Regions from separate parts of the Rhizobium sp. BT-226 genome, predicted to be linked through region 1. Evidence: riboswitches for the same ligand, from Rfam matches in the RefSeq annotation. Region 1 holds a riboswitch; each other region holds the start of a gene.
The links. A riboswitch is a leader RNA that binds a small molecule or an ion and turns the genes downstream of it on or off. The one in region 1 is predicted to bind FMN.
Positions count from the first base shown of each region.

Region 2: another riboswitch for FMN. It lies ahead of OIU37_RS10785 (DMT family transporter); the one in region 1 lies ahead of ribB (3,4-dihydroxy-2-butanone-4-phosphate synthase).
Region 3: another riboswitch for FMN. It lies ahead of OIU37_RS06175 (6,7-dimethyl-8-ribityllumazine synthase); the one in region 1 lies ahead of ribB (3,4-dihydroxy-2-butanone-4-phosphate synthase).

Region 1 covers NZ_JAOYTI010000001.1:799,837-809,627, reverse strand. The annotation lists gene OIU37_RS04160 (hybrid sensor histidine kinase/response regulator) at 1-1,197, shown strand, start outside; gene mobB (molybdopterin-guanine dinucleotide biosynthesis protein B) at 1,129-1,650, opposite strand; gene mobA (molybdenum cofactor guanylyltransferase MobA) at 1,647-2,276, opposite strand; gene OIU37_RS04145 (DMT family transporter) at 2,298-3,206, opposite strand; gene OIU37_RS04140 (SDR family oxidoreductase) at 3,536-4,303, shown strand; gene ribB (3,4-dihydroxy-2-butanone-4-phosphate synthase) at 4,369-5,004, opposite strand; FMN riboswitch at 5,131-5,281, opposite strand; gene OIU37_RS04130 (glucose 1-dehydrogenase) at 5,475-6,257, opposite strand; gene OIU37_RS04125 (SDR family oxidoreductase) at 6,531-7,319, opposite strand; gene OIU37_RS04120 (sugar ABC transporter ATP-binding protein) at 7,342-8,820, opposite strand; gene OIU37_RS04115 (sugar ABC transporter substrate-binding protein) at 8,849-9,778, opposite strand.
Region 2 covers NZ_JAOYTI010000002.1:130,627-140,417, forward strand. The annotation lists gene OIU37_RS10780 (esterase-like activity of phytase family protein) at 1-1,918, opposite strand, end outside; gene OIU37_RS10785 (DMT family transporter) at 2,002-2,901, opposite strand; FMN riboswitch at 2,993-3,147, opposite strand; gene hupB (DNA-binding protein HupB) at 3,270-3,545, opposite strand; gene lon (endopeptidase La) at 3,752-6,169, opposite strand; gene clpX (ATP-dependent Clp protease ATP-binding subunit ClpX) at 6,573-7,850, opposite strand; gene clpP (ATP-dependent Clp endopeptidase proteolytic subunit ClpP) at 8,154-8,783, opposite strand; gene OIU37_RS10810 (GGDEF domain-containing protein) at 8,998-9,791, shown strand, end outside.
Region 3 covers NZ_JAOYTI010000001.1:1,204,366-1,214,156, forward strand. The annotation lists gene OIU37_RS06155 (adenylate/guanylate cyclase domain-containing protein) at 1-907, opposite strand, end outside; gene OIU37_RS06160 (hypothetical protein) at 1,194-1,418, shown strand; gene OIU37_RS06165 (GCG_CRPN prefix-to-repeats domain-containing protein) at 1,635-1,943, opposite strand; gene OIU37_RS06170 (SRPBCC domain-containing protein) at 2,129-2,575, opposite strand; FMN riboswitch at 2,821-2,963, shown strand; gene OIU37_RS06175 (6,7-dimethyl-8-ribityllumazine synthase) at 3,042-3,476, shown strand; gene OIU37_RS06180 (VOC family protein) at 3,649-4,338, shown strand; gene OIU37_RS06185 (hypothetical protein) at 4,436-4,633, opposite strand; gene OIU37_RS06190 (cytochrome b) at 4,623-5,156, opposite strand; gene OIU37_RS06195 (MarR family winged helix-turn-helix transcriptional regulator) at 5,137-5,613, opposite strand; gene OIU37_RS06200 (antibiotic biosynthesis monooxygenase) at 5,710-6,078, shown strand; gene OIU37_RS06205 (LysR family transcriptional regulator) at 6,122-7,006, opposite strand; gene ampC (class C beta-lactamase) at 7,130-8,287, shown strand; gene OIU37_RS06215 (DUF1194 domain-containing protein) at 8,411-9,187, opposite strand; gene OIU37_RS06220 (LysR family transcriptional regulator) at 9,441-9,791, opposite strand, start outside.

The sequences.
Region 1 (9,791 bases):
GAGGCAATCGGTCAGTTGACCGGCGGCGTCGCCCACGATTTCAACAATTTGCTGATGGTCGTTCTTGGTAATCTGGAATTACTCGGCAAGCACGTTGCCGGAGATGCCAAGGCGACGCGTCTGGTTGAGGGGGCAGTGCAGGGTGCGAGGCGCGGAGCGGCTCTGACGCAACGGCTGCTGGCTTTTGCCCGGCAGCAGGATCTGCAGGTCAAGCCCGTCGATCTGGCCGAGCTAGTCTCCGGCATGAACGACCTGCTGCAGCGCTCGGTCGGATCCTCGATCAGCATCGAAACCAATCTGCCGACAAGCCTGCCGCCGGCCCTGGTTGATGCGAACCAGCTCGAATTGGCGCTGCTCAACCTTGCCGTCAATGCCCGTGATGCGATGCCGGATGGCGGGACGTTGGCCATATCGCTGCGCGAGGAAGAGGTTGTCGGCGATGGCGGCGCTCTCGGTAAAGGGGCCTATCTTGTGCTGGCAGTGGCCGACAGCGGCACCGGCATGGACGCGGAAACATTGAAGAAGGCGGTCGATCCGTTTTTCTCGACCAAGGAACTCGGAAAGGGCACAGGCCTCGGCTTATCGATGATCCACGGACTTGCCGTTCAGCTCAATGGCGCACTTCTTCTGACCAGCGAGCTTGGTGTCGGAACGACCGCCGAACTGTGGCTTCCGGCGACCGAACGGCGCCCCGAGCGGCCAGCCGAGGCGGAGCTGCCCGTCCCGCAAGCTGCATCCAGACTGAAGATTCTGCTCGTCGATGACGATGCCTTGATTGCCATGAGTTCGGTCGACATGCTTGAAGATCTCGGCCACGAGGTCGTCGAAGCAAACTCCGGCTCGCAGGCGCTGGAACTGATCAGCAGCGGTCAGCATTTCGACCTTGTCATTACCGACTATTCGATGCCCGGTATGACCGGCGCACAGCTCGCCCAGGCTGCGCGCGACATTCATCCGGAATTGCCGATCGTGCTGGCGACAGGCTACGCCGATCTTCCTGCCGGTACCGATATCGATCTTCCGAGATTGGCAAAGCCCTATGATCAGGCGCAGCTCGCCAAGGAAATCGCCAAGGCGATGGCCCGCGAAACGGCTCCGCTTCTTAGATCCGGCGGCGACGCAGTTGGTTCAGAGCCTCGCTTGTTCAAGGCCAACGATGTCAGCGATGAAATCGGCGATGGCGCCTGTGTCGTCTAGATCGAAGACCGGCAGGGCCGTATCCGGAACGGCATGATCAGCAGCGATGGCGCAGATATGGGGATCGCTCGGCGCCAACGGTTCACGATTGGCGGCCTCCAGGCGGCGGGCCTCGATCTTCGGCATCGGTTCGCGTTTGTAGCCTTCGATCAGCACGAGATCGCAGGGTGCGAGACGGGCGAGTATCTCCTCGAACTCAGGTTGGGGGGCGCCGCGCAACTCGTGCATGATGGCGTAGCGTGTGCCGGAGACGATGGTGACCTCATGGGCTCCCGCCTGGCGATGGCGGTAACTGTCGGCCCCGACCTTGTCGATGTCGAAATCGTGATGGGCGTGCTTGATCGTCGAGATCCTGTAACCACGGCGGGTGAACTCCGTCACCAGCCGGACGGCGAGACCCGTCTTGCCCGAGTTCTTCCAGCCGGCGATGCCGAAGATTTTCGGTGCGGTCATGCGCGAAGGGCCTCCAGCCAGCGTTCCGCCTCGACGAGATCGTCGGGCGTGTTGATGTTGAAGAAGGGATCGAGCAGGCTGGCGCGGGTCGGATGCAGCGGGAACGCCACTTCCGTAACGTCATGCCGCAACAGGAAGTCGCGTACGCGGCGCTTCTGGTCGGTGGCGATCCAGGTTTCGAGATCGGCGGCCAGCGTCACCGGCCAGAGCCCGAAGACGGGATGGCTGCGGCCCTCGGAGGCGGCGATGGCGATCTGCGAGGGGTGCTCGACCGTTGCGGCCAGCCGGGCGACGAGATCGGCCGGGAAGAACGGGCAATCCACCGAGACGGTGGCGACATGGGTAATCGATGGCAGGCCGGCGGCATAGACCATGGCCGCATGGATGCCGGCCATCGGCCCGGCCTTGCCGGGAAAAAGGTCGGGAACGACAGGCACGTCCTCGGCGGCAGTATCGGCATTGACTGCAACGAGCGGGATCTGCTGCGAGAGGCGGGTCAACACATGGCGGAGCAGGCTCTCGGCCCCAAGCATTACGCCCGCCTTGTCGCGGCCCATGCGCTGCGAGCGGCCGCCGGCCAACACGACGCCTGCTATGTCAGATCTGTCGAGCGAGAAGTCAGCCATCACACTGCTCAAAATCCTTCCTCAGACCGGCGCGCGCGGCGCGGATTCCTGCGCGATCGGAGACACGCGGCGCTTGGCCTCACGATAGAACGTATAGAGGCCGGAGGCGATGACGATTGCAGCCCCCACGAGCGTCCAGCTGTCAGGCACTTCGGCAAAGAAGAAGAAACCCAGCAGGGAGGAGAAGATCAGGCTGGTATAGCGGAACGGGGCGACGAAGGAGATTTCGCCGGTACGCATGGCGAGGATGACCGACTGGTAGCCGACCAGCACCAGTACAGAGGCAAGCAGGAGATGCCCGAGCGCGGTAGCGCTGACCGGCTGCCAGCCGCCGAGCACCGGGATGAGCAGCGCGCCGAAGAAGGAGGCTGACATGGCGGTGATGACGGTTATCATCAGCGAGGGGATTTCCGGACTGATGCTCCGGGTGGCGAGATCACGGCCGGCTGTCGTCAGCACCGCACCGACGCAGAGGAGGGCGGCGGCAGTGAAACCTTCCGGGCCGGGGCGGATGATGATCATCACGCCGACGAGGCCGACGAGGATTGCCGACCAGCGCCGCCAGCCGACCGGCTCGCCGAAGAAAAGCGCCGCACCGAAGGTGACGACCAGCGGCAGCGACTGCAGGATCGCCGAGGCATTGGCAATCGGCATCATGCCGAGCGCGGTGATATAGGTGACGGCGGAGAGCATCTCGCAGATGATCCGGAAGATGATCATCGGCTGCAGCACGACGCGCCAGGAGCGTAGCGCGCCCATTTTCCAGGCGATCAGATAGACGAGCAGGCTGGTAAAGAGGCCGCGCAGGAACATGATCTCGCCGGCGTTCATATAGGCGACCACCGATTTGGACAGGGCGTCGCTTGCGGAAAAGCCGGCCATCGCCATGCTCATATAGATGGCGCCCTGAGTATTGCGTGACCGCGGCATGAAGAGATTCCCTTTACCTGTGCGCTCCTTTTAGTCGCGAAGATGGATGAAGGGAATCGGATGAATGTCACACCAGGCATAAATCGATCATGCAGTGCACAACGGCACTGATGCCAACGCAGGCATCGGGGTGGGAGTCCCAGCAAATCCCCGTTTTATAAGACGAATTCCGCTATTTCCGACGCCGCAATCACGGCGTCGATGGGGAAACGTCGTCGCGCCTGCCGGTTCGCCCATAGGCGTTTTTCTCGTGCTGCGCGGGAAACGGGTGGCTGCATCGTCTGAAGTTTGAGCATCTCAGATATCGCAACAACCCAGGAGAGACCGATATGACACTTCTCAACGATAAGATCGCAATCATCACCGGCGCAAGCTCCGGCATCGGCCGCGCGGCGGCGAAACTCTTTGCCCGGGAAGGCGCCAAGCTCGTGGTTACCGGCCGGCGGCAGGACGCGCTCGATGCCGTCATCGCCGAAATCGAGGCGGAGGGTGGTCAGGCCGTCGCCATATCCGGCGATGTCAGGGACGAGGCTCTGCAGGCAAGGCTCGTCGAGACGGCAGTCTCGCGTTTCGGCCGGCTCGACATCGCCTTCAACAATGCCGGCATCATCGGTGAGATGGGGCCGGTCGCCGGGTTGTCGCTGGAGGGCTGGCGCGAGACGATCGAGACCAATCTCACCGCCGCGTTCCTCGGCGCCAAGCACCAGTCGGCGGCGATGGGAAAAGGCGGCGGATCGCTGATCTTCACCTCGACTTTCGTCGGGCACACCGTCGGCATGCCTGGCATGGCCGCCTATGCGGCGAGCAAGGCGGGTCTGATTGGCTTCGTGCAGGTGCTCGCCGCCGAACTCGGAGCGCAAAAGATCCGCGTCAACGCACTGCTTCCCGGCGGCACCGACACGCCCGCCAGCATCACCAACGCGCCTGATGCCACGCCGGAGGTGCTAGCCTTCGTGGAGGGGCTGCATGCGCTGAAACGCATGGCGCAGCCCGAAGAGATCGCCAATGCGGCGCTTTTCCTCGCCTCCGACATGTCGAGCTTCGTCACCGGCACGGCGATGGTGGCGGATGGCGGGGTTTCGATCAACCGGACATAGGACGGGCAAGGGGAAGGTGTCGTCAGAGTTGCGGCGGGGCTATGCCGCCGCAACAAAGGCACCGATCAGGCGACTTCGCGTATGTCTCTTGCTGCCTGGCGGTCGAGATAGGCGACCAGGTCCTCGATGGTGACGAGCGGGAGGTTGTGGCGTTCGGCAAAGAGCGTGAGTTCGGGCAGGCGGGACATGGTTCCGTCGTCGTTGGCGACTTCGCAGATGACGCCGGCGGGGATCCTTCCGGCCAGGCGGGCGAGGTCGACGGCGGCTTCAGTGTGGCCGGGGCGGCCGAGGACGCCGCGGGGATTGGCGCGCAGCGGAAAGATGTGGCCGGGGCGGGCGAATTCGTCAGGCTTTGCGCGATCGTCGACGAGGGCGCGGACGGTGGCGGCGCGGTCGGCAGCCGAGATGCCCGTCGTCGTGCCCTTGAGATAATCGACCGAGACCGTGAAGGCGGTTTTGTGCGATTCCGTATTGTTGGGCACCATCAGCGGAATATCGAGCGCATCGAGACGCTCGCCTTCCATGGCGATGCAGATGAGACCACGGGCGTGGGTCATCATGAAGGCGATTGTTTCCGGGGTGACGGCATCGGCCGCGACCACGATATCGCCTTCGTTTTCCCGGTTCTGGTCGTCGACGACGACGACCATCTTGCCGCTGGCGATGGCTGATATGGCATCTTCAATTGTTGCGATAGTCATGCTGTCTGGCCTTTCAAGGGTTATGTCAGCGGGCTGACATGGTCTGCAAGGCTCAATCCGTGAGCCAGCCTTCTGCCCTTGGGCGAACAAACGTCAGCCGACTCCGGGATGGAGTGCGACTGCCCGTGTTGTCCTCTTCCATCCGGACTATACCGTCGGCTCCGGCATCTCACCGGATCTGCTGACCTTCCGACAGGAGGTGCCGGAAGCGCTCGCGGGCTCCAGGATTGCTCCTGATACCGCCGGTGGGGAATTGCACCCCGCCCTGAGAACATTTCAAAGATAGGATCAAACACAGGCGGATGGCAAGGTCACTCGACCGGGCGAAAATGCAAAGCTGCCCTAACGCCGATGGACACACTGTTCACACGGAGGCGACGACCGTGTCGCCTTCCGCGCTTCATTGGTGGTTTGATCTTTCCATGCATGTCGTTGTCCCAAAACCGCTGCGCAGTTTTGGGCGACCTGTGTCAGGACATGATCAGCCCGCCGTCGACATTGATCGTCTGGCCGGTGATATAGGCGGCGTCATCGCTGGCGAGGAAGGTGACCAGGCCGGCGACGTCTTCGCCAGAGCCGGCCCGTTTCATCGGGATGCCCTCGACCCATTCCTTCATCAATTCGCCGGGAGCGTAGTTGCCGAGCAGCTTGCCCCAGGCCTGGTCGTTATAGGCCCACATGTCGGTCTCGATGATACCGGGGCAGAAGGCGTTGACGGTGATCTTCTCGGTCGCGACTTCCTTGGCCAGGCTCTGGGTGATGCCGACGACGCCCATTTTCGAGGCGGCATAATGCGGCGTGTAGATGAAGCCGTCGCGCGCCTGGCCGGAGGCGGTGTTGATGATGCGACCGCCGCGCTTGTGCTTGCGCATTCTAAGAATCGCCTCCTGAGCGCAGAGGAAAACGCCCTTTGTGTTGACGGCCATGACCTTGTCCCACTCGTTTTCGGTCAGGTCCTCGACGCGGGCGATGGTGATGACCCCAGCATTCTGGATCGAGACGTCGACCGCGCCGAATTCCCTCTCGGCGGCATCATAGAGGGCGGTGACGCTCGCCTTGTCGGTGACATCGCCGATGAAGGAGATCGCCTTGCCGCCTTCGGCCCGGATTTGTTCGGCGACGCCGTGGACCAGGTCCTCATTGGCCGATACGACGAGATTGGCGCCTTCTTTCGCAAAGCGTTTGGCGATCGCCGCTCCGATGCCGCGGCTACCCCCGGTAATGACGACAGTCTTCTGCTCAAAGCGTTTCATGCTCTTTCCTTGTGTCCGTCGATAAACAGCAAATCTGGGTGCGACCTACCATGCGATCATTATTAGAGCTCAACCGGTTGTCGCAAATTCAGGCAGTCTTGAGCGCCGATGACGACGCGCCGAGCCATCCGCCCGTTCGATCGGCGTGAAGGGCGGGCAGACGACGATATCGCACGCCGTCATACCCGTTGGTCCCTTCAGCGCCTCGATCTCAGCCAGGGAGGAAGCGAGACCGTGCATTTTCCAGCGGCGGCAATGAGTTTTCTCATCGCATCACCAGCAGCAGAAACCGCCGTCGACGAGAAGATCGACGCCGGTCACGAAACTTGCCGCATTCGACAGCAGGAACACCGCCGGACCTACCATCTCATCCACCGCTGCCATTCGCTGCATTGGCGTCTGCTCTTCGAAGAGCTTGGTCTGATGAACCATCTCGGGACGGGTGTTCATGGGCGTTGCCGTGTATCCGGGGGAGATGGTGTTGACGCGAATGCCGCGGTCGACCCATTCCATCGCCATGGACTTCGACATATGGATGACGCCCGCCTTGGAGGCGTTATAGTGCGCTTGGCTCAGCCCGCGGTTTACGATCACACCGGACATGGAAGCGATGTTGACGATGGAGCCGCGTCCATTCTTCAGCATGGCGCGAGCCTCTGCCTGGCAGGAAAGAAAGACGCCTTTCAGGTTGATATCCATCAACGTCTGATATTGGTCCTCCTCCATCTCTTCCGCAGCGTTCGCGTTAGCGATGCCCGCCGCGTTGACTGCAAGTGTCAATGGGCCGAGATCGGCCTCGGTACGTGCTATTGCCTCTCCAAGGGAAGATTTGCTCGTGACATCCGCCGCGATCTGGATCGAGCGGCGGCCGGCGGCGCGAGTATGTTCAGCCGTCTTGGCCAATCCGTCGTCGGTTCGGCGGTCGAGCAGCGCCACGTCGGCGCCGCATTGCGCAAGGCCGATGGCAATGCGCTGCCCAATGCCGCTCCCGGCTCCGGTAACGATGGCAACCTGGCCGCTGAGATCGAAAAGCTTCGGGGCGTTCAGAGTGATGTCGGACACCGCTCTTCCTTTCTCTGTCTGTTTAGATAGTGGCTAGCTCCATGACCGAAACGTCATTCGCCTCGTCACGATTGAGAATGCCTGCCTGTTTGCCTTGGGCAAGCACGAGAATGCGATTGGAAACTCCGAGAACCTCCTCGAGGTCCGAGCTTACGACGATGACCGCCACGCCCCGTTTGGCAAGATTGACGATGATGTCGTAGATGCCCGCTCGGGCGCCGACGTCGATGCCTCTCGTCGGTTCGTCGAGTACGACGACCTTGGGATCGCGCATCAGCCACTTCGCGATGACGACCTTCTGCTGGTTGCCGCCGGACAGGTCCGAGGCATATTGCTCCGCACGGCCCTTTACGCCGAACTTGGCAACTGCCTTCTCCGCAAACGAGCGCTTGACGCGCGGCGTAATCCAACGCCCGCCCAGCTTGTCGAGATTGGCGTAGATAATGTTCTCGCTGATCCGGTGCCCGACGATGAGCCCCTGCTCCTTGCGGTCTTCCGGAACCATCACGACACCCTTGGCGATCGCGTCCGCCGGATCGCGCAGCCTGAGTTCCTCGCCTTCCAGCTTGATCGAACCGGCACTGATTGGGTCTGCTCCCGAAATCGCACGCACCAGTTCGGTGCGGCCGGCGCCGACCAATCCGGCGATCCCGAGAATTTCTCCGGCCCGCACCTCGAAGGTAACATTACGGAACGAGTTTTCCGGCGAACTCAGCCCGGATACCTCAAGTACCGGTCGGTCTGTCGGAACGGGCAGGGCGGGGAACAAGCGGTCAAGCGGGCGTCCAACCATGCTCTCGACGATCGTTCGCACCGGGGTCGCGCTGTCTGAGAATTCTTGCACCCGCTCGCCGTCGCGAAGAACGACGATCCGGTCGGTGATCTGCTTGATCTCTTCCATGCGGTGGGAAATGTAGACGATGCCGACACCTTCTGAGCGAAGCTTCCGAACCTGTTCGAAGAGAGCTTCCGTCTCGGCGCCGCCAAGGGCGGCTGTCGGCTCATCGAGGATCAGCAGCTTTGCGTTGAGAGCAAGTGCCTTGGCGATCTCGATAAGTTGCTGATTTGCCGTGGAAAGGCCGGCGACCGTCCGCGTTGCAGGGATGTGAAGGTTCAATCGAGCGAGCTGGTCCTGGGCCCGGCGAACCATCTGGGCGCGGTCGACGACGCCGTTCTTCATCGGCCAACGTCCGATGAAGACGTTTTCCGCGATCGACAGCTGCGGCAGAAGCTGCAGCTCCTGGTGGATCAGGACAACGCCCTTGTCGATCGCTTCCCTTGGGGTGGCCGGGGCATAAGGCTGCCCCAGCCATGTCATTGATCCTTCGGACGGTGTGCGTGACCCGGCGATGATGCCTGATAGCGTTGACTTGCCCGCTCCGTTTTCACCGAGAAGTGCAACCACTTCGCCCGGATAGACGTCCAAGCTGACATTCTTCAGAACCTGGAGCGGCCCATACCATTTGGATATGCCCCTCAGGGAAAGAACTGGATCAGTCACGGCACACCTCCTCAAGACCTCAACTTCATTACGGATGGTTGGCGATGAAGCCTGCGACGTTTTCCTTGGTTGTCAGCGTGGCATCCAGGAGCTGGACCGGTGGCACCTTTTCTCCGGCGACAAGCTTGGCGGCGTTTTCAACCGCGTCGCGGCCCATCTTCTGCGTCTGCTGGGTCGCAGTTACGTTGAAGACACCCTTGCTGAGCGCTTCGAGAGCTGCGGTGTCACCATCGAAGCCGCCAACCACGATCTTCTGGGAAGGATTGGCGACCTTGATCGCCTGCGCGGCGCCGAGGGCGAGGCCGTCGGCCTGGGCGAACACGATCGAAACGTCCGGATTTGCCTGCAGCATATTCTGCATGATCTGGAAGCCTTCATCCTGGCTCCAGATGTTCGAGAACTGCTCGGCGACAACCTTGACGTCCGGATATGCCTTGAGAGATTCAGCGCAGCCCTTCGAGCGATCGACTTCCGGCGTCGTGCCCTTCTGGCCGTGGATGATGACCATCTTCCCCTTGCCGCCGGCTTCCTTCAGGATGTAGTCGCACACCGCCTTGGCAGAGGCGACGGAATCCGTTGCAAGGAAGGTATCACCGGGTGCTCCGTCGGCGTTGCGGTCAACGTTCACGACCGGAATACCGGCGCTTTTCGCGAGCTTGACCGGAACGGTCGCAGCCGCCGCACCTGCCGGAATGTAGATCAGCGCGTCGATTTTCTGGGTCAGAAGGTCCTGGATCTGATTGACCTGCGTCGGCCCGTCGCCCTTTGCGTCGACGGTGATGACTTCGATGCCGCGCTTCTTGGCTTCGGCTTCGACGGATTGCTTGATCTGGTTGAAGAAGTTTGCCTGAAGGTTGGCAACGGCCAGGCCGAGCTTCTTCAGTTCCGCCGCATGTACGGGGCCGAGCGTGAGGCTGAGCAGTGCAGCAGACGCGAGCATGGTGCGCGCAATTTTCATTGTATTTCCTCCG
Region 2 (9,791 bases), on a different contig from region 1:
CGATGATGTAGACGTTGTCGCCCTGGGCAGAGATTTCCGACAGGCCGACCCAGCCGCTTTCCGTCTTGTCGAGCGGATAGCGAACGGCACCCCATTCCTTCTTCTTCGGGTTGTAGGAAACGAGCTTGACGAAGCCCTTCTCGTCGTCGCTCCACTCGCGCTGGATCGCCATCCAGAGCGTGGTGTCGTCGCCGGTGCCGACAATGGTCACGCCTTCGAAGCCGTAGCGGATTTCGTTGGCGACGAGTTCCTTCGGCAAGGCGATCTCGGCCTTGATGTCGCCTTTGGCATTGACGTTGTAGAGCGCGTGCGGGACGAGACGCTCACTGTAGCCTTCCGAGGCGAGCCAGAAGGAGCCATCGGCGGCGGCCGCGATGCCTTCGATGTCGAGCTTCTGGGCCGCGGCGCCGTCACGCTTGACGACGAGGGCGTCGGTGATGACGGCCGGCTTCTTGCTGGCATCGATCGTGTAGATCGTCGGCTGCGAGCCCAGAACGCTGTCGCTGACGGCGTAGAGCAGGCCCGGCTTGCCCGGAACGGCGGCGAGACCCGAAAGGGCTGCGAAGCCGATCGGATTGCCGTCCTTCTCGGCGGAGACGATCTGCGGATAGGCCTTCTCGCCTTCCGAGCGCTCGTAGATCATCACATGCGAGCGCGTGCCGCCGTCCTTGCCGAGATCGACCTCGTTGGCGGTCGCAAGAAGATTGCGGGCGGGAATGGCGATCGCGCCTTCCGGCGAAATGCCTGACGGCAGCAGCTGGACGAGTTCGGGATCGGCGCCGGTATCCTTATAGACGCCGACGACCGAGGCGCGCTCGGCGAGCAGGAAGAAATACTGGTCGTCGCCGAACTTGGCGGCTTCGAGGCCTTCCGGCTCGACGCCCTTCGATCCAGAGCGGCTTTCCGGATAGTGGCCGATATGGGCGACGGCGCGTTCGAAGGATGCGCCCGATTCGTAGAGAAGCTTGCCCGTCTTGTCGAAGATGGTGAAGCCGCGCGAGCCGCCCTGGTAGTCGCCTTCATTGGCGACGACGAGGCGGTTGTCGTCCAGCCACTTCACGGCGTCCGGTTCGCGCAGTACGCCTTTGGCTTCGCCTGAGAATTTCAGGGCGCCGTCACGCTTGGTGTCGATACCGGTGAGATCGACGCTGCTGGCGGAGAAATGCGTCTTCACTTCAGCCGTGTTGGCGTCGATGATGACGATCTCGTTGTTTTCCTGCAGCGTCAGGGCGATCTCGTTCAGGCTGTTGAAGGCAACGAATTCCGGCTCCGGATCCTCCGGGGCAACGCCGGTAAGCCCGGTCAGCGCCACGTGCTTGATGGTGCCGCAGTCGACGGTGCCGTTCCTGACCTGGAAGACGACGAGGTCGCCGGCCGGCATCTGCGGGATCTTGCCGTCATTGACGTCTTCGTCGCGCTCGTTTTCGATTGCGATGGTGCCGAGCGTCTTGTCCTTGTTGAGGGCGATCGAATCCGGCTGGCCGCCGAGATCGCACGTGTTTTCGATCTTCTTGCTCGCCACGTCGACGATCGCGAGACGGCCCGAGGGCTTCGCCTTGCTTTCGGAGGTGTTGACGGCAACGAGCGCCTTGCCGGCGCTCGAGGTGACTGAGGTCGGCTCGCCGTCCATCATCAGCGCGCCACCGGCCTTCGGGGCCTTGGCATCGGTAATGTCGATAAAGCCGATCGCGCCGAGCGGGCTGTCGCTATAGATCAGCGTGTTGCCGTCGTCGGTCGCGGTGATGATTTCGGCGGAGCTCACCGAAAGCTTGTCCTTGTCGGCCGGCAGGTTCTCGGCGACCGGGAAGGACGCGATGCGGTTGAAAACCGGCTCGGCCGCGGCCGGAAAGGCAACGGATGCGAGAAGCACGGCAGCAAGTGCTGCCTTGCGCGATGAAATTGTCATGAAATCCCCCATGTGTCGAACATTCGAAACATGAGTTTTCTGCGCGAGCGGCATGACAGAGGCATGACAGATGCGGCATTTTGCGTCAGATCATGTCAGGCGAGTTTCCGCTCCCGGCGCATCTCGTTTCGCATGATGAACAGCGAAGCAGACAAGATAAGAGCCGCTCCCAGCCAAAGGTAGCCCGCCGGCGCATAACCGAAGAACAGCCAACCGGCCAGCACGTTCAACGGCAGTTTCAGATCGTCGAACGGCTGGACGTAGGCGGCATCCGCTGCGGCATAGGCAAGCGTCAGGAAATACTGCGCTGCGGCGGTCAGCAGCCCCGCCAGCAGGAACAGGGCAAGGGTTGCGCCCGTCGGCACTGCAAAGCCTGCCGCAAGCGCCAGCCCGCCATTTATCGGCGTCAGCAGAACGAGCAGCCAGACGGTGATCGTCTCCGGCCGTTCGATGCCCGTCAGGCTCTTGGTGATCAGCGACGAGGCGCCCCACAGCAGCGCCGAAAGCACAGGCAAGAGTGCCGCCCAGCCAAAGCCGTCCGACCATGGCTGCAGGATGATCATCGCTCCGGTGAAGGCCGCCGCCGTCGCAGCCCAGCGGGCCGGGCCGACGCGCTCACCGAGGAAAAGCCGGGCGCCTAGAATGATGAAGAAGGGCGAGGTCATCACCAGTGCGATCGCCTGCCAGATCGGCACTGTGGCAAGGCCGGCGACCCAAGCCTCGACGCCGAGCGCGGCAAGCACGACGCGCGCGAGGTGACGCCAGGGATAGAGCGTGCGCATCGCCGCAAGACCGAGCCTCTTCAGGAACGGCAGAGAAAACAGGAAGGCGAAGCCATATTGCCAGAAGGCTGCCGAGGCCGAGGGGAAGGCAAGCTTCATCGTCAGCCATTGGGTGACGACGTTGAGAAGCGAAAAAGCAATGCCGGCAAGGACCATCCAGAGTGCACCGACAACGGCGCGGGACGGCGAGACTGCAAGGGAAGTCTGATTCATGTCTTTATCCAGAACAGGGACCAACATAAATCAGGACGCATGAACCCCGACCAAGCGACACAGGGCAACCCCTGCCCTTTGCATGGCCGACACTCATTCTCTTCCATCCGGACTTTAACCGTCGGCTCCGGAATCGCACCGGATCTGCTGACCCTTCCTCCGCATGGGCGCGGAAGGAGGCGCTCGCGGGCTCAGGCCGAAACCCTTACCGCCGGCGGGGAGTTTCACCCCGCCCTGAGAACAGAAATGTCGTAGATCAAAGCCCACGCGGCGGCAATACCCGCCCAAACAAAAGGGGCCCGGCAAAGCCGAACCCCTCTCAAATCCTGCACAGCCGGTCTCGTTTCCGGCTGGTGGATAATCTCAGATCAGCCGTTGACGGCGTCCTTCAGGCCCTTGCCGGGCGTGAATTTCGGCACGTTGCGAGCCGGAATGTCGACTTCAGCGCCCGTCGACGGGTTACGGCCCTTCGTTGCAGCGCGATGAGAAACGGTGAAGCTGCCGAAACCCGCGAGGCGGATGTCGCCCTTGTTCTTGAGTTCAGCCTGGACAACGTCGAAAACCGCGTCAACAGCGGAAGCCGCGTCAGACTTCGTCAGTCCTGCCTTTTCGGCGACTGCGGACACGAGTTCATTCTTGTTCATGTTTCCACCCCTTTCTAAATGGTATGAAACGACTCAAAAGTAAGCTAGGCGCAGAATAGGTTTCATCAGGCCCGCCGAAAACCCAAAAGCCCTGCAAATCAAGGAAAAGCAAGCGTCTACATGACGTTTTCACAAAAAAGGCTGGCGTTTCCGCCAGCCTTTTTCCGTGTTTTGCGCCAATGGGGCATAAATGTGGCAAAGGCCACTCAATGCGCTATGGTTGCGCCCGTCTCGTCGAGGCCTTCGACCGTTGCGATGACCGGGGTCTCCACCGTGCCGTCCCATTCGATCGGCTCCGGCCGCCGGATCAGTGCGTGCTTGATCACCTCGCCCATGCGGGATACCGGGATGATCTCCATATTGTTCTTCACGTTGTCAGGAATCTCCGCCAGGTCCTTGGCGTTTTCCTCCGGAATCAGCACCTTCTTGATGCCGCCGCGAAGTGCAGCCAGCAGCTTCTCCTTGAGACCGCCGATCGGCAGCACACGGCCGCGAAGGGTGATTTCACCGGTCATGGCCACATGCCTGTCCACCGGGATGCCGGTCATGATCGAGACGATCGCGGTTGCCATGGCGACGCCGGCCGAGGGGCCATCCTTCGGCGTCGCGCCTTCCGGCACGTGCACGTGGATGTCGCTCTTGTCGAAGCGCGGCGGCTCGATGCCGAAATCGACAGCGCGCGAGCGGACATAGGAGGCCGCTGCCGAGATCGATTCCTTCATGACTTCCTTCAGATTGCCGGTGACCGTCATGCGGCCCTTGCCCGGCATCATCACGCCTTCGATGGTGAGCAGCTCGCCACCGACTTCCGTCCAGGCAAGACCGGTTACGACGCCGACCTGGTCCTCGCCCTCGGCTTCGCCATGGCGGAAACGCGGGACGCCCAGATAGTCGGCGATGTTGGCGGCCGTCACATGAACGGACTTCGTCTTGCCCTTGATGATCTCGGTGACCGCCTTGCGGGCGAGCTTCATCAGTTCGCGTTCGAAGCTGCGGACACCGGCTTCGCGGGTGTACTGCTGGCTGATCGCCATCAGGGCGTCGTCGCTGACCGAGAATTCTTCCGGCTGCAACGCATGTTCCTTGATGGCCTTCGGCAGCAAGTGCCGCTTGGCGATTTCGCGCTTTTCATCCTCGGTGTAGCCGGCGATCCGGATGATCTCCATGCGGTCCATCAGGGGCGCTGGAATGTTCAGCGTATTCGCCGTCGTGATGAACATCACATCCGACAGGTCATATTCGACTTCCAGATAGTGGTCCATGAAGGTCATGTTCTGGGCCGGATCGAGCACTTCGAGCAGGGCCGAGGACGGATCGCCGCGATAGTCCTGGCCGAGCTTGTCGATCTCGTCGAGCAGGAAGAGCGGGTTGGACTTCTTCGCCTTCTTCATCGACTGGATAACCTTGCCGGGCATCGAGCCGATATAGGTGCGGCGGTGACCGCGGATTTCAGCTTCGTCGCGAACGCCGCCAAGCGCCATGCGGACATACTCACGGCCGGTCGCCTTGGCGATCGACTGGGCGAGCGAGGTCTTGCCGACGCCCGGAGGACCGACGAGGCAGAGGATCGGGCCCTTGATCTTGGTGGCGCGGGCCTGCACAGCCAGATATTCGACGATGCGCTCCTTGACCTTGTCGAGACCGAAGTGATCGGCTTCGAGGATCTTCTCGGCATTGTTGAGATCGGCCTTGATCTTCGACTTTTTGCCCCAGGGGATGCCGAGCAGCCAGTCCAGATAGTTGCGCACGACGGTGGCTTCCGCCGACATCGGGCTCATCTGGCGCAGCTTCTTCAGCTCCGCATCGGCCTTTTCACGGGCCTCCTTGGATAGCTTGGTCTTGGAGATGCGTTCTTCCAGTTCGCTCATCTCGTCGCGGCCTTCCTCGCCGTCACCGAGTTCCTTCTGGATCGCCTTCATCTGTTCATTGAGGTAGTATTCGCGTTGGGTCTTCTCCATCTGGCGCTTGACGCGCGAGCGGATGCGCTTTTCGACCTGCAGAACCGAGATCTCGCCTTCCATGAAACCAAGAGCCTTTTCGAGGCGCTGCTTGACGCTGGTGGTCTCCAGCATCTCCTGCTTCTCGGTGATCTTGATCGACAGATGCGAGGCGACCGTATCGGCGAGCTTGGAATAGTCGTCGATCTGGCTGGCGGCGCCGACCACTTCGGGCGAAATCTTCTTGTTGAGCTTCACATAGCTCTCGAATTCGGAAACGACCGAACGCGACAAGGCTTCCAGCTCGACCGGATCGTCGTGCGGCTCCTCAAGCACATGGCCGAGCGCCTCATAGAAATCCTCGCGGCTGGTATAGGTGTCGATCTCGGCGCGGGCGCGGCCTTCGACCAGAACCTTCACGGTGCCGTCGGGCAGCTTCAAGAGCTGCAGCACGTTCGCCACGGTGCCGACATTGTGGATCGCGGAAGGATCCGGATCGTCATCGCTGGCGTTGATCTGCGTGACCAGCATGATCTGCTTGTCGGAACCCATGACCTCTTCGAGCGCACGGATCGATTTTTCCCGTCCGACGAACAGCGGCACGATCATATGCGGGAAAACCACGATGTCGCGCAGGGGCAGAACAGGGTAGGCAGTGCTGCTCGCTACAGACGTTTTCTTCGTCATTTTATGTCCTTTCCATCGTCCCGTTGCCGGCTCTCTGCACGGCCGCTTGGGACCGGCCGGCACTCTCACTTGTTGCTACAAGTGGAGGTTCTGACTACGCTTTTCAAGCCACGCAAACGCCCGCGTCCCTCGGATGTGACAGCTTTATTACAACGGAACGCCAACACTATGAAGCGCGTGGCTGGACCGGCGCTTACCACTTCCGACCCGGCTAAAATACAAACGCCAGCAAGAGGCTTACGGAATCATTGCATCATTGCCAAGCACGACCCTTTGCGCAACATCGGCAAAGGCAATTTCGGTTCCCACGGGCAAATACTAACAGGGCCTCGCATGGTTTTTCAAATAGAAAGGGGCCTGCCTATGGCAAGCCCCCAAAATAATCACGCGAAAGCCGTAAAGGTCACGCCGAAGCGTTGGCTTTTTCTTCCTGGCGATCGGCATAGATGTAAAGCGGACGGGCCGAACCGCGCACCACTTCCTCGGAGATGACGACCTCGCGCACGCCTTCCAGCGTCGGCAGTTCGAACATCGTGTCGAGCAGGATCTTCTCCATGATCGAGCGAAGGCCGCGGGCGCCGGTCTTGCGCACGATCGCCTTGCGGGCGATTTCGCGCAGAGCGTCCTCGTGGAAGTTCAGTTCCACGTCTTCCATCTCGAACAGTCGCTGATACTGCTTGATCAGCGCGTTCTTCGGCTCGGACAGGATCTGGATCAGCGCGTCCTCATCGAGGTCCTCGAGCGTCGCCAGAACCGGCAGACGGCCGATGAATTCAGGGATGAGGCCAAACTTGACCAGATCTTCCGGCTCCAGTTCGCGCAGAACCTCGCCGACGCGGCGGTCATCCTGCGACTTGACGGTGGCGCCGAAGCCGATCGAGGTCTTCTCGCCACGGGCAGAGATGATCTTGTCGAGACCGGCAAAAGCGCCGCCGCAGATGAACAGGATGTTCGTCGTGTCGACCTGCAGGAATTCCTGCTGCGGGTGCTTGCGGCCGCCCTGCGGCGGAACGGAAGCGACCGTGCCTTCCATGATCTTCAGCAGTGCCTGCTGCACGCCCTCGCCCGAGACGTCGCGGGTGATCGACGGGTTGTCGGACTTGCGCGAAATCTTGTCGACTTCGTCGATATAGACGATGCCGCGCTGCGCGCGCTCGACGTTGTAGTCGGCCGACTGCAGCAGCTTCAGGATGATGTTTTCGACATCCTCGCCGACATAACCGGCCTCGGTCAGCGTCGTCGCATCAGCCATGGTGAAGGGAACGTCGATGATGCGGGCGAGCGTCTGGGCAAGATAGGTCTTACCGCAGCCGGTCGGGCCGACGAGCATGATGTTCGACTTCGCCAGCTCGACTTCGCCGTTCTTAGAGGCGTGCGCCAGGCGCTTATAATGGTTGTGAACGGCGACCGACAGGATCTTCTTCGCCTGCCGCTGGCCGATGACGTATTCGTCGAGAACCTTGATGATGTCCTGGGGCGTCGGAACGCCGTCGCGGGACTTGACCATCGAGGACTTGTTCTCCTCGCGGATGATGTCCATGCACAATTCGACGCATTCATCGCAGATGAAGACGGTCGGTCCGGCAATCAGTTTCCGGACTTCGTGCTGGCTCTTTCCGCAGAACGAACAATAAAGCGTGTTCTTGGAGTCGCCGCCGTTGCTGCCGCTGACCTTGCTCATATCACTTTCCTTCCAGCACGCCGCATTTCAAGGCGAAATCGCGGTCCACTCTATCAGCTCCTGGCGGCACTCCGTTTCCGGAGCCTTTGCCGAGAAGGGCTTCAGGGGCTACGAACCGGGCCCAATCAATCATGTCCGGGTTCCGGCGGCAACGAATTCCCCTTCGAATGCCGAATGCTATGTCATAAAAATTCAACATAGCATTAATAGTTACTATTAGCGTCTTCGTCGCCGTATGAAAGCCCTTGTTCAATCACAAATGGGATAGAACTGTGGCGAGGAAAACACCATCCCTATTAATTACTAGGCCTGTTCGCCTTCCATTTCGAGGCGCGACGTCAGAACCTTGTCGATCACGCCCCAGCTCTGGGCTTCGTCCGCATCCATGAAATGGTCACGATCGAGCGTCTTTTCAACTTCCTCGTAGGTGCGGCCGGTGTGCTTGACGTAAACCTCGTTCAGGCGGCGCTTCATCTTGAGGATGTCGCGGGCATGACGCTCAATGTCCGAAGCCTGGCCCTGGAAGCCGCCCGAAGGCTGGTGCACCATGATGCGGGAATTCGGCGTGGCAAAGCGCATGTCCTTGTGGCCGGCTGCGAGAAGCAGCGAGCCCATGGACGCGGCCTGGCCGATGCAGAGCGTCGAGACCGCGGGCTTGATGAACTGCATCGTATCGTAGATCGCCATGCCGGCGGTGACGACGCCACCGGGCGAATTGATGTAGAGGGCGATTTCCTTTTTCGGGTTTTCGGCCTCGAGGAAAAGCAGCTGGGCGCAGACGAGCGTCGCCATATGGTCCTCGACAGCACCTGTCAGGAAGATGATGCGTTCCTTCAACAGGCGGGAATAGATGTCGTAGGAGCGTTCACCGCGGTTGGTCTGTTCCACGACCATCGGAACGAGGGCCATTGCGGTATCGACTGGGTTTCTCATGTGCGTCCTTTGTCAACGTCTCGCCGGCCGGCGCCGGGAATCAAAGAAAAATGTCTTACCCCTACATAGAGTGTCCCGGCCCTCCTCTTCAAGACACGCATGAGGATAACGTTAAGAAGGCGGGGCAAGGCGGCTCCTGCTAGCCTCTTTCCCCCAAACGCCTGTTAACGGCGAGCCCTTGGTACGGCCTCCCCCGCCTTTTCTCCATGACAGGATGAAGGAAGGCTTACTCTATTCGACTGTGCTCATACACGTTTACCCAAAGGAAAGCCTACCGGCAGATATCGGCCTAAAACAATGCCGCAGCGCAGCGACATTAAGGAAGTGGCGAGCTTCCTCGGCAAGGATGCGACTTGACAGACAAGGGGTTGCTGCCGTGTTCAATATCGCTACAGGTCTCGCCATCTGGTGTTCCGAGGCCATGACGCTCGCTTTGGTGCTGTTCGTCGCCTGGCGTCACAACGTCAGGAACGAGGCCTATCTCTATTGGGGCCTGGGCTTCCTCCTGACCGGCATCGGCTTTGCGATGGTCGCGCTGCGCGGCGAAATCCCCAGCGTGCTTTCAGTAGAGGCGGGCAATGCCATCGCCCTGCTCGGCCAGAGCGCTTGGGTGGCTGGTTTTCTGGCACTCGATCGCAAGAGGATCGAATGGTGGGCACTGCTGCCGCCGGCAATCTGGCTCGCGGGTGTCTTCCTGCCCTGGGTCAACAGCGATTATTCAAACCGGGTGGTGCTCTACAACCTTGCTTCGGCAACGGGTGCGACAGCGCTCGCCATGGCGGTCGCCGCCGGCGACATGCGCCGTGAGCGTACCCGCATCAAGCTGATGGGCGTGTTCGTCCTCCAGGGCTGCCTGTGCTTCGGCTCGGCGCTGACGATGGCGCTGACGATGCCAAGCGATATCGAGGCGACGAATCTCGGCGGCGCCTCCGCCATGGCCAGCGCCTTCCTGCTGACCATCGCCTTCGCGCTCACCTGCCGGCTGATCATGGAGCGCTCCGAACGGCA
Region 3 (9,791 bases), 400 kb from region 1:
CGGCTGCGCCGATATTGCCCCATAGGATCTCGCCGAAATGCAGCGCCGCGCCGAAGGGCAGCGGCGCCAGCCCCTGCGCCTGGCGTATCTGGTCGAGATGGGCCATGCCGGCACGGCTGGCAGCAACCGCCCTGAGGGCTGCCTCGCAGGCTTCCCGGTCTCCGTGGCCCACCCTTCCCGCATCGTCGGAAGCGCCCATGACCGGAAAGATCGCCAACACACCGTCGCCCATGAATTTCAGCACCTCGCCGCCGAAGGCGTGCACGGCGCCTGCCACACGATCGAACCAAGCGTCCAATGTGGCGATCATCGCATGCGGCTCGGTCACCTCCGAAAGCGCGGTGAAATCGCGCAGATCGGCGCAGAGAAGAGCGGCACGGATGGTCTCGCCGGTGCCGCGGGCAAGCTCGCCGGCTTGCACCCGGGCGGCACTACGCCGGCCGAGATAGGCTTCGAGCAGGGCTGCCCGCGCCTCCCGCGCCGCGAGCGCTGCGAGCGGTGCGGCGGCAAAACGCGCGACCTCGCGCAGCCGGTCGGCTTCGGCCGGAGCGAATCCGCCGGCCCCTGCCCCGTTGTCGATACCCGCCCAGCCGAGCATAGGACTATCCTGCGAAGGCCCTCTTCGCTCCTCCCATACCGGCCCGAGCGCGGTCAGCCAGTCGCGCCCGGCCTTGCTCTGCGGAGCTGCGGCAAAGGCCAGCGCCTCGATGACAGCACCGGTCTCGGCCCGCCACAACCAGGTGCGCCGCGCAATGATCGGATGTGGCACCGAAAGCGTCAACGTGCCGCCGGAAAGCGGCAGGCCGTCGGCCAGCAGCCGGCGCCCGAGTTCGGCCAGAAACCGTTCGGGACCGGGCGAGGCTCCGGCCTCGTCAACCAGCCAGGCAAGGGGAGATGGCAAATCCATACCGTGATCATGGCACGCCCTGCGGTGCAGCCGCAAGGACATCCCCGGGTTGTCGACAAACCGACATCCCGCACGTCCGTCAGGACGCCTCTCGAGGCATTCGTCAGGACATTTCCATCGATCAGCCTGTTGTCTCGAGCGCGTCCGCCCGCAGACGCCCGACATTGACAGCACGCCCCTGTCGAAAACCATTCACCGCGGTGGAAAACGAAAAATGGACACTTTAAACTTGCGCCGCTTTGATTCCATTATAAGGTCGTTCGTCATCGTGTGATTGAGGGGTGCGATGGGTACGATATTCTGGCCGAAAGATCCGCTGGATGGGAATGACATGACGCTGCTGACGTCGATCCTTCGGCGATGGTGCGAAAGATATCAGGTCGAGCTGACGGCGGACGAGAGCAGCCGTAAGGCGAAGGAACTCGTCGAATGGTTCGAATTCGGCGTCAAGGATCCCATAGAGCTCGAAGAACTGATCGACGACAAGTACTGGCTCGTCAGCAAGATTTGAGCATATCGGACCAATCCGGAGAACGTTGCCAGGCAGCGTCGGCGAAGCGTTTCATCAGAAAAGGCCGGGCGAAAATCGCTCCGGCCTTCGTCCATCTCCATCTAATGCATGTCGCCCAAAGTGTGCAGCGGTTTTGGGACAACGACATGCATAAATCAAAGACTTAAAGCGCGTCGCATGACGCCGGTTTGACGCGACGCGCTTTAAGCGAGACGTTTAGTAATCATCCCGCCAACGGCGGTCGCGATCCCAGCGCCTCTCATGGCGCCAGCGCGGGCCATCCCAATCCCGGTGACGCCGCTCCCAGCCCCAGCGAGGCGGACCACCGTAGAAAGCTACCGGCGGTGGGCGGCGCCAGTTTCGCCGGCATTCGCCCCAGCGCGTCAGATGCCAGCCGCGACCGCAGGCGTAGTCGACCTTTGTGATATTGCTCTGGACATTGATTGTCCCAATCGGCATCGCCTGCGCTGTGCCGAACGAGAGGCTGCCAGCGAGCAAGGCAGCCGCGATAGAAAGTGCCTTCATCGAGAACTCCATTTCAATCCAGCCGTCCATACCTTATGACCGCCAAATTGAACTGGAGATGAACTGCGCGTTCATGTTTGCGGGAGAAAAAGAAGCGCTTCCGCACGGCCGGTCCGAACGCTCGCCGACCGCTGTTGTCGCAACGGCAAGCGCTTCAGAGCCGCCCCGCCGCCCGCAAAAATTGTTCATGTCCTGCCGTAAAAAGGATCGGGACCCGGATCGCGACCGGCGGCGACCTCGGTCAGCCGTCCGAGATAATGTGCCCAGCCCTCCGCATGGCCGGCGCATTGCTCGGCGCTCGGCAGGCCGCTATGGGTGAGCCGCAGCAGCGTTCCGCCTCCCTGTTCGATCAGATCGATCTCGACCAGGCTCGACCCCGGCGGCACCACCTCGCTGCCGTCCCAGCCGAAGCTGTAGGCAAGGCGATGAACCGGCACCACCTCTCGAAACGAGCCGCGCGCAAAGCGGGCGCCGGTAACGTTGACGAGATAGAGCCCGCCTGGCTGCGGCTCGACCTGCGCCTCCGTTCCCATCCAACGCAGGATCTTTTCCGGGTCGGTCATCAACGCGAACACCGCGGCCGGCGGCGCCGCGATATGCGCCTCACGGTGGACGACGAATGGGTCTTGCATCTCACTCTCCCGTGGTTTCCACGGCCCTGCCCGTCTCCGGTGGAGACGGCGCAGCCTGTCCTGCCGTGCTATTCTGACGTGAATGTCCTCACGCACAGCATGTAGGCGCAAGCCCATCCTCCGCAAGAGGGCTTGCCCGTCGCGATCGACCAACACACGAAATCGCCGCGTCGGGACCCCGATCCTGCATTGGCCGCGAAGCATTTCGGCCTATTGCCAGCCCGTCACCTTCCCCCTATTGTTCGCGCCGTTCTCAGGGCGGGGTGCAAGTCCCTACCGGCGGTATGCAATTTAGATTGCGAGCCCGCGAGCGCCTTCTTCGGAAGGGTCAGCAGATCAGGTGAGATGCCTGAGCCGACGGTCATAGTCCGGATGAAAGAGAACGTGCGTTCCTGCCGCCCTTGCGGCTGTCGGGGACGTTCGTGATCGCCTTGGGTGATGTGTCTGTTCGCCAAAGGAGATTACCGTGACACCCACCCGCTATGCCTTCGTCAAAGCCAGCTGGCATGCCGACATCGTCGACCGCGCCCTTGATGGGTTCCATCAGCTTATTCCGCCCGAGCAGATCGATGTGTTCGATGTTCCCGGCGCATTCGAGATGCCGCTGCTGTCGCGCGATCTTGCGGCAACCGGGCGCTATGCCGCTGTCGTTGCCGCCGCCTTCGTCGTCGACGGCGGAATCTACCGTCACGAATTCGTCGCCCAGGCTGTCGTCGATGGGCTGATGCGCGCCGGCATGGATACCGGTGTGCCGGTGCTGTCGGTTTCGCTGACGCCGCATCAGTATCAAGAAACCGAGCACCACAAACAGATCTACCGCGCACATTTCGTCGAGAAAGGGCGCGAGGCTGCAAAGGCGGCTTTGACGATCGGCAAAACCCGCGCCGCTCTCGCTGCGTGAAAGCGGCTCGACGAGCAGAAGAACAACAGCCGATGAAGACGGCGGGGTCAACCCGCCGTCGACCACTCAATACCGATAGAATAATTGATTCGACGCCCTCACCGCGCTGTGGTCCACTGGCGGTGACATGTATCGCCATTCTTAACGCATCCAAAACCCCAAGGAGCTGAAGATGAGCAATGCAATGCGCAGTGAAACCCCCATTGAGACCCCGAATACACGGCCCGTCGACACCAAGCTCGAGGTGGTCGTCATCCCCGTTTCCGACGTCGACCGCGCCAAACGTTTTTACGACGGCCTGGGCTGGCGGCTCGACGCCGACTTCGCCAATGATGCCGATTTCCGTGTGATCCAGTTTACCCCGCCCGGCTCCGGCTGCGCGATCATCTTCGGCAAGAACGTCACCGCCGCAGCCCCCGGCTCCGCCCAGGGGCTCTATCTTATCGTCTCCGACATCGAGGCCGCCCGCCGCGATCTCATCGCCCGCGGCGTCGAGGTCAGCGAAGTGTTCCATGACGCGGCCGGCGTCTATGCCGGCAAGGACGAACCCTATCTGTTCGGGCGGCTCCGCATTGCCGGCCGCGATCCCGATCACCGCAGCTACCGCTCTTTTGCCTCCTTCAAGGATCCCGATGGCAACGGCTGGCTGTTCCAGGAAGTCACCACGCGCCTGCCAGGACGCATCGACGCCGACGGGACGACATTCGCCAACTCAACCGATCTTGCGTCAGCCATGCGCCGTGCGGCGACCGCGCACGGCGAACACGAGAAGCGAAACGGCGGCAAACACGACGAGAACTGGCCGGACTGGTACGCCGAATACATGGTCAGTGAACAGGCCGGCAAGCAGCTGCCCTTGTAGGCAAGGGCGGCGGCATCACGCAGACGGTGACATCATTTGAGAAGCGTCTCGGCGGCATCGGCGCGGCGCTTCATCGCGCCTTCTTGGTGCACGGCGGTCACCAACCGTCGAGCCGGTCCCGCTGACCGTTGATCAGCGAATTGGACGTGGCACTGGCCAGCTCCTTGCCGGCTCGGCTTGGCGATCTGCGTCTCCTGAGCCAGGCCCGAACATGGCCGTCCGAAAGATCTTCGAGAAGCCAGACATCAGACATCGAGCCACTGGAGATCGACGGTGCCGGGATCTCAGCCGCCATACCACATCCGCCGCAACAGGTGATCGCCGCGGACGAACTGGTGATAGAGCGCGGCACCGGCATGGAAGACCAGCAGGCCGACAAGCAGGAAGGCGCCGAACCCATGCGGGCCACGCGGCGGATAGGCGGTAAAATCAGGCAGCGTGGCGCCGGCTGCCCCGAAGATGGCGGGAGCAGCGCCACTGAGGATCATCATCCCGATACCGCTGGCGACCATGCCGAGAATGAAAATGTAGAAGGCGACGTGGACAAAGCCTGCCAGGCGCTCCTGCCAGCGAGGCAATGCCTGCGCCGGCGCAGGCTTGCGATCGAAACGCCACCACCAGACAATGCGAAGAGCCGTGAGAAGCAGGACGACGACGGCCATCGGAATGTGGAAACGCAACAGCCCGGCCTTGGTCGCGGCGTCCATGGCATTGGCAGCCCGGAAGCCGGAGCCGAGCAGCGCCAGGATCAGAACCGCACTCAGCCAGTGGATCGAGACCGCTATTGCGCCATAGCGATCAGGCCTGCTCTTCAACATCTCCATGTCCTTCCAGTTTGCTGCGCAGCGCCTTCATGACGGCATGCGTGGTTTTGAGATCCTCGACCTGAAGCCCTTCCGCGAGCATGTCGACCCAGGGGGCCTGCAGACGCATGGCGGTTTCGTATGCCTGTTCCCCCTTGTCCGTCAGCACGACGAGCTGTGCCCGTCGGTGGTGCGGGTTGGGCTGGAACGCCAGAAGTCCTTCCTTCTCCAGATCGTTGACGATGCGCTGGACGTTCTGGCGATTGGCCCCCATGTCGCGCGCCAACCAAGCGACCGGCTGTGGCCGGCCTGCTGTGACGACGGTGCCAAGCACATGCCAGCGGGCGCTGGTTAGGCCGAGCCCGTCGACGAGCTTGTCGCCCGCGTTGATCATCCGGTTGTTGAGCCGGAAGAGATCCAGAATAAGGTCGGTCAAGGCTGTTCCGGCCGGGGTCCGTTGAAGTTCATCCATTTGTCACCATATAGCTATATTGACATCATAGTGTCAAAGTGAATATATCCGTATCACCAGATTGACATCATGTAACCAAACCAGATGGAGTCGACCATGTCGCTCATGCGCCCGATGGACCCTGCCTTCCCAATCGATCGCCAAATCGCGATCGATGCCTCCGCGATCATCCTCATCAACCTCTTCACGCTCGACAAGGCCGATGAGCAAGCCTTCCTTGATACCTGGCAGGCCGATGCGGCCTTCATGAAACGGCAGCCGGGCTTTATCTCGACCCAGATGCACCGCGCCATCGGTGAAAGCCCTGCTTATCTCAATTATGCCGTCTGGGAATCGACCGCCGACTTCCGGGCGGCATTCTCGCATCCGGAGTTTCGGGCGAAGCTCTCGGCCTATCCGTCCTCGGCGGTCGCCTCCCCGCATCTCTTCCAGAAGGTCGCCGTGCCGGGCATCTGTGTGGCGTAGCGGTGGAGCATGACGGAGGAGTTCCCAGGCTCGCCGGAAGCCGTCATTGCGATGCGGAAGACATCTGCGACGTTATCCAATCGGAAAATGCGAGCATGGCCGCTGTTGGCGGCCTCGATTGCAGTCGGGTTAGCCAATAGCTCCCCAACGATATGGTCGTAGGAAAAGGTTGTCTTATTGCCCCCGAGGATAGATGTCTGAAAAACATCGACGGCGGCGCCAGAGCGATCCCCAGTCCTTGCAGGGCCGCCTCCATCATGGCGAGGGAAGAGTCGAAGACGATACCTGCGTTTATCTGCGCCGCCGGAGGAACGTTCGCTGCCGCAAACCAGGTGCTCCATTCGTCCGCCCTGTAGCTCCGCAAAAGCGTCGCCTCGACCAGGTCTGCAGGCGACCTCAAACGCTCGGCCAATTTGGGCGTGCACAAAGGAGAGAGCGGAGCGTCGAACAGACGCAGCGCCTCTGTGCCGTGCCAGGAACCGCTGCCGAAGCGAATGGCAAAGTCCAGTCCCTCGGCCGCCATATCGACGCGATTATTGTTTGTCGAAACGCGCACATCGATAAACGGGTGCTGCTGTTGAAAATCCGAAAGCCTTGGCAACAACCAGCCGACGGCAAACGTCCCGACCACACCCAGGAACAGCAATTCCCGAACCTGCCCGGCTTCAATCCGGTCCAGCGTGATCGCCATCTGATCGAAGGAATTGGTCAGGGTCGGCAAAAGAGCCTCGCCTTCTGCAGTAATTTTCAAGCCTCTTGGGAGACGCTGAAAAAGGGCAGCCCCCAATCGTTTCTCCAGGCTTTTGACCTGTTGGCTTACAGCGGCCTGAGTAACGCAAAGCTCGATCGCGGCCCGGGTGAAGCTGAGATGTCTTGCCGATGCTTCGAAGGCTCTCAAGCCATTTAAAGGGAGGAATTGCCGAACCATCTTAGCCCTAGATTTTCTTGGATCTCCTCCGAGATATCATCGTTTGCTGCCGTAAAACAGTGCCATTAAATGCCGTCCTCATGCGCCTTTGCGCTGATGAAGCTGCTTTTAGAGGATGAAGAAATGACGCGTGATTGGATAGGAATTCTATCGGCCGCATTGGTCTCGACATGCATTTCCACAAGTGGCTTTGCGGCTGACGAACTGAAACTGAAAGCCATCTCTGACGCAGCGGTAAAGCCGATCATGGATAAATACGGCATTCCGGGCATGGCCGTTGCCATCGCCGTTGACGGAGAGGACCACATTTTCAACTACGGCGTCGAGTCGAAGGAGACAGGCAGGCCCGTCACCCCGGTGACCATGTTCGAACTGGGATCGATCAGCAAAACCTTTACAGTCACCCTCACTTCCTACGCGGACGTGACCGGCCGACTCTCGCTGTCGGACAAGGCAAGCAAATATCTTCCGTCGATGAAGGGAAAGCCGTTCGGCGATATCGTGCTGAAGGATTTGGGCACCCATACGGCTGGCGGATTTCCGTTGCAATTTCCCGACGAAGTCAAAACCGAAAAGCAGCTGATGGAGTATCTCGCAAGCTGGAAACCATCATATGCCGCCGGAACGCACCGAACATACGCCAATCCAAGCATCGGCGCGCTCGGATATATAACGGCAAAAAGCATGGGCAAAGATTTCGCAGCTCTTATGGAAGACCAATTGTTTCCCTCCCTGGGATTGAAAAGCACGTTTATTGATGTGCCGAAATCGCGGATGGTCGACTATGCCCAAGGCTACAAGCGAACCGGTGAGCCGGCTCGGATGACACCTGCCATTCTTTCGTCCGAGGCCTATGGAGTGAAATCCACAGCAAGCGACATGATCCGGTTCATCGACGCGAACATGGGTCTGGTCGAGCTGGACGATAAGCTGCAGCGGGCGATCACGAATACGCACAAGGGATACGTCGACGTCGGCGCGATGACCCAAGACCTTATTTGGGAACAGTATTCCTATCCCGCGACGTTGACGACGTTGATGGACAACAATTCCGGCGCCATGCTCAAGACCATATCCGCCAAGCAACTGACGCCGGCGATGGAACCGCGCGACGATGTGTGGATCAATAAAACCGGTTCCACGAATGGTTTCGGCGCATATGTCGCATTCATCCCGAAAGAGCGGCTCGGCATCGTCATTCTGGCCAACAAAAACTATCCCAACGACGACCGCGTCTCTGCCGCTTACCAGATACTGACTGATATAACTTCGGCGCGTTGACCCGGTAGAGCATGATGCCGAAAAGTGTGCGCGGTTTTCGGACGACATCATGCTCTAACTATGTAATTCAGGACAGGATTGAGATTCTAGGCCGACCCGGCCTAAAATCATCCTGTTCTGGCATCAACGGTCGAAGATGTCCCGCCATTGCTTCTCACCGATCAGGCAGTCGGTACCCGTCTCGGCGCCGGCTGTTTTCTGCACCGTCGCCGGCGGGGAAATGCCGCTGATCTCCAGCACCAGCTTGCGGCGCACGGCGACGGCGAAATCCTCGATCTTACGCACCGGCAGCACGAAGGCGCCGGGACCGCCGATCACGCAATCGGCGTAATATTTGTCGAGCCCGTCAGGCGCATCGGAAGGCCGCAGCATGATGGCGAGGCCGTTGATGATCATGCCGGCTTCCACCGCCCTGTCGCGGGCGGGCGTCACGGGATTGCCGGAATTGTTCGGGCCGTCGCCGGAAACATCGATCACCTCGCGCCGGCCCTGAAAGGGGCTGGCGATGATCATGCTGGTGCCCTGGGCGATCGCGGTGGAGATCGATGTGCGCCGCTGCGTGGCAATCGGCCGGGCTTCGAGTTTATCGGCAAAAGCAATCGCATCCTCTTCCGTCTCGATCACCTGCCAGTCGATCACGGAATCCTGGACGACATAGCCCGCCCATTCGAAATAGCTGATGGCGATGCGCCCGGTCAGCCCGCCCTTCACCGCGTCGATGAATTCCTTGTGCTTGAGCGCTTCGACATAACCCTCGCGCTGGATGCCGATCTCCTCGAAGTCCATCGACCGCGAGGTGTCGACGGCAAGCACCAGCGTCACGTCGACCTCGTTTGCGCCGGCTCCGGCGGCCGGAACGACGGCAGAAAGACCCATGAGCACCGCAAGCGTCGTCAGCATCGGCAAATCCCCGCGCCATCCAAGCCTGCGAACTCTAGCACAGCTTGACCAACGCAGGACGTCACGCCACCCGCGCAGCTTCAATTTTCGGTGATGGCTTGGCTCAGGCGACGTGAAGGGCAACCGCGGCACCCTTCAACGCCTCTCATCCTGCGGCGCGTAGCCCGCAAGCGAAGCCTCGAAGGACACGTCCCAACGCTGCTTTTTGCATCCATCTGACGCCGGCTCTCTTGGTGGCGCAGAGCCGGTGTTCTCAGTGTAAGGGAAGCCACAGGGGGCTTTTCCATGCCTTCAGCGCGTCGAGAAAGACCTGCAGGCGCAGGGGCAGGAAGCGGCGGGTGGGATAGACGGTATGGACGAAAATTTCCTCGGACGACCAGTCCGGCAGCAGGCGGATGAGTTCGCCTTTTCTGATCTGCTCGTCGCAATAGGTCGAGGGCAACAATCCGATCCCGTGTCCGCGATAAGTGAAAGCGCTGACCGCGTCGAAATCCCGGCTCGATATTGACCCGGAGACATGCACGCCGACCGATTTGCGGCCGCTGACGAGATGCCATTCCGCCTCGCCGTTGCGGCCGTTCAAGAGTACGCAGTGATGGTCCCT